2 regions of the Streptomyces sp. NPDC021096 genome follow, and region 1 is predicted to be linked to the other one. Evidence: riboswitches for the same ligand, from Rfam matches in the RefSeq annotation. Region 1 holds a riboswitch; the other holds the start of a gene.
The links. A riboswitch is a leader RNA that binds a small molecule or an ion and turns the genes downstream of it on or off. The one in region 1 is predicted to bind glycine.

Region 1 (3,395 bases):
GAGACGTCGCCGCCGAACTCGCCCGGCTTGGCCACGCCCACCAGGGCGTTGAGGTTGGCGCCGTCGACGTAGACCTGACCGCCGGCCTCGTGCACGGCCGCGCAGATGTCGGCGACGTGCTCCTCGAAGACGCCGTGCGTGGACGGGTAGGTGATCATCAGCACGGAGAGCTCGTCGCGGTGCTTCTCGATCTTGGCGCGCAGGTCCTCGGCGTCGACCTCGCCGTCGTCGGCGGTCTTGACGACGACGACCTTCATGCCGGCCATCACGGCGCTCGCGGCGTTGGTGCCGTGGGCGGAGGACGGGATGAGGCAGACGGTGCGCTGCTCGTCACCGTTGGCGCGGTGGTAGGCGCGGACGGCCAGCAGGCCCGCGAGCTCGCCCTGCGAGCCGGCGTTGGGCTGGATGGAGACCTTGTCGTAACCGGTGACCTCGGCGAGCCTCTCCTCCAGCTCGGTGATGAGCGTGAGGTAGCCCCCGGCCTGCTCGACCGGCGCGAAGGGGTGCAGCGCACCGAACTCGGGCCAGGTCACCGGCTCCATCTCGGTGGTCGCGTTGAGCTTCATGGTGCAGGAGCCGAGCGGGATCATGCCGCGGTCCAGGGCGTAGTCCCGGTCGGCGAGGCGACGCAGGTAGCGCAGCATCGCGGTCTCGGAGCGGTGCTGGTGGAAGACCGGGTGCGCGAGGTACTCGTCGGTGCGCAGCAGGCCCTCGGGGAGCGTGTCCGCCACCGCGGCGTCGATCGCCTCGACATCGCCCTCCACGCCGAAGGCGGCCCACACGGACGCCAGCTGGGCGCGGGTGGTGGTCTCGTCGCAGGCGATGCCGACGTGGTCGGCGTCGGTCAGCCGCAGGTTGACGCCGAGCTCGCGGGCCGCGGCGACGACCTCGGCGGCCCGGCCGGGGACGCGTGCGGTGAGGGTGTCGAAGTAGGAGCCGTGCACGACCTCGACCCCGCCGGCGCGCAGGCCCTCGGCGAGGACGGTGGCGTAGCGGTGGGTGCGGCGGGCGATGGCGGCGAGGCCCTCGGGGCCGTGGTAGACCGCGTACATGCCGGCCATGACGGCGAGCAGCACCTGGGCGGTGCAGATGTTGCTCGTGGCCTTCTCGCGGCGGATGTGCTGCTCGCGGGTCTGCAGGGCCAGGCGGTAGGCCTTGTTGCCGTCGGCGTCGACGGAGACGCCGACGAGGCGGCCGGGGAGGCTGCGGGCGAACTGCTCGCGCACGGCCATGTAGCCGGCGTGCGGACCGCCGAAGCCCATGGGGACGCCGAAGCGCTGGCTGGTGCCGATCGCGATGTCGGCGCCGAGCTCGCCGGGCGGGGTGAGCAGCGTCAGGGCCAGCAGGTCGGCGGCGACGGTGACGATCGCGCCGAGGCCGTGGGCCTGCTCGATGACGGGGCGCAGGTCGCGTACGGCACCGGAGGCACCGGGGTACTGCAGCAGGACGCCGAAGACGCCGCGCTCGGCGATCTCGTCGGGGATGCCGGCCGCGAGGTCGGCGACGACGACCTCGACGCCGGTGGGCTCGGCGCGCGTCTGTATGACGGCGATGGTCTGCGGCAGGGTGTCGGCGTCGACCAGGAAGACGCCGTTCTTGACCTTGCCGACGCGGCGGGCCAGCGACATCGCCTCGGCGGCGGCGGTGCCCTCGTCGAGGAGGGAGGCGCCGGAGGTGGGCAGGCCGGTCAGGTCGGCGACGACGGTCTGGAAGTTCAGGAGCGCCTCGAGGCGGCCCTGGGAGATCTCGGGCTGGTAGGGCGTGTACGCCGTGTACCAGGCGGGGTTCTCCATGACGTTGCGCAGGATCACCGGCGGCGTGAACGTGCCGTGGTAGCCGAGGCCGATCATGGGGGCGAGCACCTGGTTGCGGTCCGCGAGGGTGCGCAGTTCGGCGAGGACCTCGGCCTCGGTGCGGGCGTCGGGCAGCCGGAGCGCCTCGGTGCTCTTGATCACCTCGGGCACGGCGGCCGCGGTGAGTTCGTCGAGCGAGCCGAAGCCGACCTGGGCGAGCATCTTGGCCTGGGCGCCCGCGTCGGGGCCGATGTGGCGGGCCTCGAAGGGAGTGCCGCGTTCCAGGTCGGAAAGGGAGCTGCGGTGGGCTGTCATCTGCGGAGGCCTCCTGGTCATACACGACCTGCGAGGGGTACCACGGCGCGGGTACCCGGACGGCCTCCCCCTCTGTCATGTCAACCTGAGAGCTTCACCGGGCCATGCTGCGGCCCGGCTTTCACCGTCGGTGAGGAAGGGCTCGGCGTCGTGCCTGACCGGGGCCCGCCCTGCTTTCCAGAGTGACCTCGCCTGTGCGGTACGTGTGCCTGAGAGATTCCGGGGAGGATTTGCTCCTTCGGCGCCCCCTCTCGTCCCCCAGCGCATCGGCTGGGTTTCGACGGAGGACTCTCCCGCACGGGTTCTGCGGCCAATCGCCAGCCTACCAGCGCGGCTTTCCGGGCGGATCTCCCGAGTGGCCGGTTCCCGCTTTGTGGCTTTTCGTGGTTACCGAAGGGCTCCGAAGTGCTCTGCGGGGCGTCCCGGGGGGCTCGCGGGCGGGTTGTCCGGGGGCCCGGCGCAGGCAGGCGCGATCAAGGGAGGAACCGTGCAGACCGACATCGACCCCCGCAGTCTGATCGGCCGGAAGGCCTTCGACCGCGACGGCGTGAAGATCGGCACGGTGGACGAGGTCTACCTCGACGACGCGACCGGGCAACCGGAGTGGGCGGCGGTGCGCACCGGACTGTTCGGCCGGGACGCGTTCGTACCGCTGGAGCCGAGCCGTGTCGAGGGCGACGTCCTGCGCATCCCCTACGACCGGGCCCTGATCAGGGAGGCACCGGGCTTCGGGGTGGGCCGGCACCTCTCGCCCGAGCAGGAGCTGCAGCTGTACCACCACTACGGGCTCGAACTGCCCGGCACCTCCGGCACCCCGGGCACCTCCGAGACCTCCGGCACCTGATCCTCCGGGGCGCGGACGAGCGGCAGCGGCTCGGACGGTTCGAGCGCGGGGTCGTCGACGCGGAAGGTGCGTACCCGCCCGGGCCCGGACCAGGGCTCCTCGAAGCGGACGGTGACCCGCCCCACGCCGCTGCCCTGCACCCAGCCGTTCCCGTACTGCGCGTGCCGCACGTCCAGCCCCGGGAGCCACTGGTGGGGCCTCTCCGGGGCCTCCGGGGCCTGCTGGGGCTCGGGGCCGTCCTGCGGGGTGGCCCCGGCGGCCTCCTCCGCCCGGCTCGCGGCCTGCGCGAAGAGGTCCTCCTGGGTGTAGTCGGCCAGCCCGGAGACCCCGACGCCCAGCAGCCGCACGCCCGCGGTGGTGTCCACGCCGTCGAGGAGCCGGGCCGCCGCCTCCCGCACCACCGCGGGGTCGTCGGTGGGGCCGCGCAGCGTCTCCGAGCGGGT
Region 2 (3,395 bases), on a different contig from region 1:
GTGGACTCCAGCTCGCCGCAGGTGTCGCCCGCGGTGACGGTGTCGCCGACGGCCGGCAGCTGGGCGTAGACGACATCGCCGAGCGCGTTGGCCGCGAACTCCGTGATGCCGACCGTCGCCACGCCGTTCTCGACGGCCGAGAGCCACTCGTGCTCCTTGCTGTAGCGGAGCTGCTGGGGGTTGCTCATGACTAGATTCTCCTGTACGCGCGTGAGTGGTCGTGCAAAGGGTCTTGCCAGGTGGGATGAGGGGGGCTCAGCGTTCCCGCTTGTAGAACGGCAGGGCGACGACCTCGTACGGCTCATGCGTGCCGCGAATGTCCACCGATACCCCATCCGTGCCGGGAGCGGCGTGCGCCGCGTCGACGTAGGCGATCGCGATCGGCTTGCCGAGGGTCGGCGAGGGGGCGCCCGAGGTGACCTCGCCCACGACCTCGCCGCCGGCCACGACGGAGAAGCCGGCGCGCGGCACCCGGCGACCGGTGGCGACGAGACCGACCAGCTTGCGCGGCGGCGCGCTCTCGGCACGCTCGGCGGCGGCCAGCAGCGCCTCGCGGCCCACGAAGTCACCCGCCTTGTCGAACTTCACGACCCGGCCCAGCCCCGCGTCGAACGGCGTCGTGGCGGTGGTCAGCTCGTGCCCGTACAGCGGCATGCCCGCCTCCAGGCGCAGCGTGTCGCGGCAGGACAGGCCGCAGGGCACCAGACCCGCGTCCGCGCCCGCCTCGGTCAGGGCCTGCCACAGCTTCTCGGCGTCGGCCGGGGCGACGAACAGCTCGAAGCCGTCCTCGCCGGTGTAACCGGTACGGGCGATCAGCGCGGGCACGCCCGCGACGGTGCCCGGCAGACCCGCGTAGTACTTCAGGCCGTCCAGGTCCGCGTCGGTGACGGACTTCAGGATGCCGGGGGAGGCCGGGCCTTGGACGGCGATCAGCGCGTAGGCGTCGCGGTCGTCGCGGACCTCGGTCTCGAAGCCGGCCGCCCGCTCGGTCAGCGCGTCCAGCACGACCTGTGCGTTGGAGGCGTTGGCGACGACCATGTACTCCTGCTCCGCGAGGCGGTAGACGATCAGGTCGTCCAGAATGCCGCCCTGCGCGTCGCAGATCATGGTGTAGCGGGCGCGGCCGACGGCCAGCGCGGAGAGGTTGCCCACCAGGGCGTGATCGAGGGCCTGCCCGGCCTGGGGGCCCGTAAGGGTGATCTCGCCCATGTGGGAGAGGTCGAAGAGACCGGCGCGGGTGCGCACGGCGAGGTGCTCGTCGCGCTCGCTCCCGTAACGCAGGGGCATGTCCCAGCCCGCGAAGTCGGTCATGGTGGCGCCGAGGCTGCGGTGCAGCGCGTCGAGGGCGGTATGGCGGGGGGCATCGGTCATGGTCAGGCTCCCGGACACGAGTCGGAGGTCGGCCTCCCCATCTGTCATCGGAACCTGAGAGGTTCACCGAGAGCCCCGAAAGGACGGCTCGGCTTGCACCTTGGGTGGGGCCGCCGCCGCGAGGAACGGGGGCCCGCTTTTCAGATCTGCCTCACCCGCGCGGTACGGGGCCTGAGAGATTCAAGGGAGGAACTTGCTCCTTCGGCGCCCGGTGCCAGGGGCACCAGGACTCTCCCGCGCGGATTCGAGCGGCCGGTATGCAGTTGATAGACATGCCGTTGGCGCGCACATCATTGCACGTACGAGCGTGCGAGGGACTGCCCACGGCCCCATGAATTGGATTACCTTTTCTTTACATTCCGTGGGTAGGGGGCAGCCAACGGACGGGGAGGGAAGGCGATCACGGTGCGTACGGACGTCCAGGGGGAGGTGCCGGACGCCGCGGCGGAGCCGCCGCCGTCGGCGGAGCCGCCCACGGGAGTGCGCGATCTGCGCGGCCGCGGCCGCACCGAGCTGCGCTATCCGCTCGGCGATCTGCTCGTCGTCTCCGGGCTGCCCGGAAGCGGAAAGTCCACGCTGATACGGCGCACGGTGGCCGCCGTGGACGGCCGGGGCACGCCCGTCCACCGCGTGGACTCCCAGGACGCCCGCGACCGCTTCGAGCGCCGCACGCCGGACCGGCTGCCGTACGCGGCCTACCGCCCCTTGGTGCGCCTGGCCCACTACGCCGCGCTGCGCCGCGCCCTGCGCTCGGGCGCGAGCGTGGTGGTGCACGACTGCGGGGAGCGCGCCTGGGTGCGCCGCTGGCTCGCCCGCGACGCGCGCCGGCGCGGCGGCGCGGTCCATGTGCTGCTGCTCGCCGTGGAGCCGCACACCGCGCTCGCCGGCCAGGCGGCCCGCGGCCGCCGCGTCTCCCGCCGGGCCTTCGACCGCCACCGCCGCGCGATGACGGGCCTGCTGACCACCGCCGCCGCGGGCCGCGTCCCGCCCGGCACGGCCTCCACCACCCTCCTCGACCGCCCCGCCGCCGACGCCCTGGAGACCATCGCCTTCGGCTAGCCGCCAGGGTCGGGTTTCGGCTGGATGCCCGCCCCGCCGCGGCCGCGATACGGGACACCGCCCGGCCGCCGCGCGAGCGCAGCCGTTAAGGTGCGGGTGCGGTGGTGACGAGACGGTGGTTGGGACAGGTGAGCGTGTCCGAGCAGTACGGGTGGGGCCCGGAGCACAGTGGCGGGGCCGGGGCATGGCCTGCCAACGAACTCGAAGAGGTGCTCGCCGCCTCCCTGGGCGTGCCGGACGCCGGCGCCCGCATCGTGGAGGTCCTCGGCCGCAGCAGCGTGTGGATCCCGCTGCCCAACGGCGGCGGGACCGACAGCCGGGACCTCGACCTGCCCGCCCTGGAGCTGGACGGCGCCGCGTACGTACCGGTCTTCAGCTCCGAGGAGCAGTTCCGGAAGGTCGTGGGCGAGCTGATGCCGTTCGCCGTGGCCCCTGCCGTGGAATTCGCCCGGGGCCTGCCCCCGCAGGTCGGCATCGTGGTCAACCCGGACGGCGCGGTCGGCGCGCCCCTGCCGCCGCCCGCCGTCGCCGCGCTGTGCCGGGCCGGCCGCACGGCCCTGGACGGCGAGGCCACCGGCGGCCGGGTGCGCCTGTTCGAGCCGGACTGGCAGGACGAGCCGACCGCCTTCCTGGCCGCCGCGGGCCTGCAGTTCGCGGCCGCCGAGGTCGTGCGGACCGCGCGCCGCACCCTGGCCAGCGTGGAGGGCGCCGACCCGGCGCTGTTCGTCGGCGTGGAGCTGGACCTGCCCGACCCCGCGAGCCGGTCCGCCGCGATGGAGGCCCTCGGCCGGGCCCTGGGCGAGGTGCCCGTTCCCTGGCCCGTGCAGCTGGTCTTCCTGGACGTGGCGCACGACCCCGTGGGTGACTGGATGCGTGCGCGGGTGCGTCCGTTCTACGACCGTGACCTGTGACAGCTCCCCTGCCCGCGGCCGCGGGCTCGTAAGCTGGTGGGAACAGACGGCCAA

Region 2: linked by a shared signal. The riboswitch ahead of gcvT (glycine cleavage system aminomethyltransferase GcvT) and the one ahead of gcvP (aminomethyl-transferring glycine dehydrogenase) in region 1 are both predicted to bind glycine.

Annotation. Positions count from the first base shown of each region.
Region 1 covers NZ_JBFADG010000005.1:278,228-281,622, forward strand. The annotation lists gene gcvP (aminomethyl-transferring glycine dehydrogenase) at 1-2,108, opposite strand, end outside; glycine riboswitch at 2,296-2,414, opposite strand; gene AB0G59_RS11705 (PRC-barrel domain-containing protein) at 2,596-2,952, shown strand; gene AB0G59_RS11710 (DNA polymerase IV) at 2,889-3,395, opposite strand, start outside.
Region 2 covers NZ_JBFADG010000028.1:22,534-25,928, reverse strand. The annotation lists gene gcvH (glycine cleavage system protein GcvH) at 1-188, opposite strand, end outside; gene gcvT (glycine cleavage system aminomethyltransferase GcvT) at 256-1,371, opposite strand; glycine riboswitch at 1,522-1,618, opposite strand; gene AB0G59_RS25640 (AAA family ATPase) at 1,777-2,430, shown strand; gene AB0G59_RS25635 (enhanced serine sensitivity protein SseB) at 2,565-3,341, shown strand.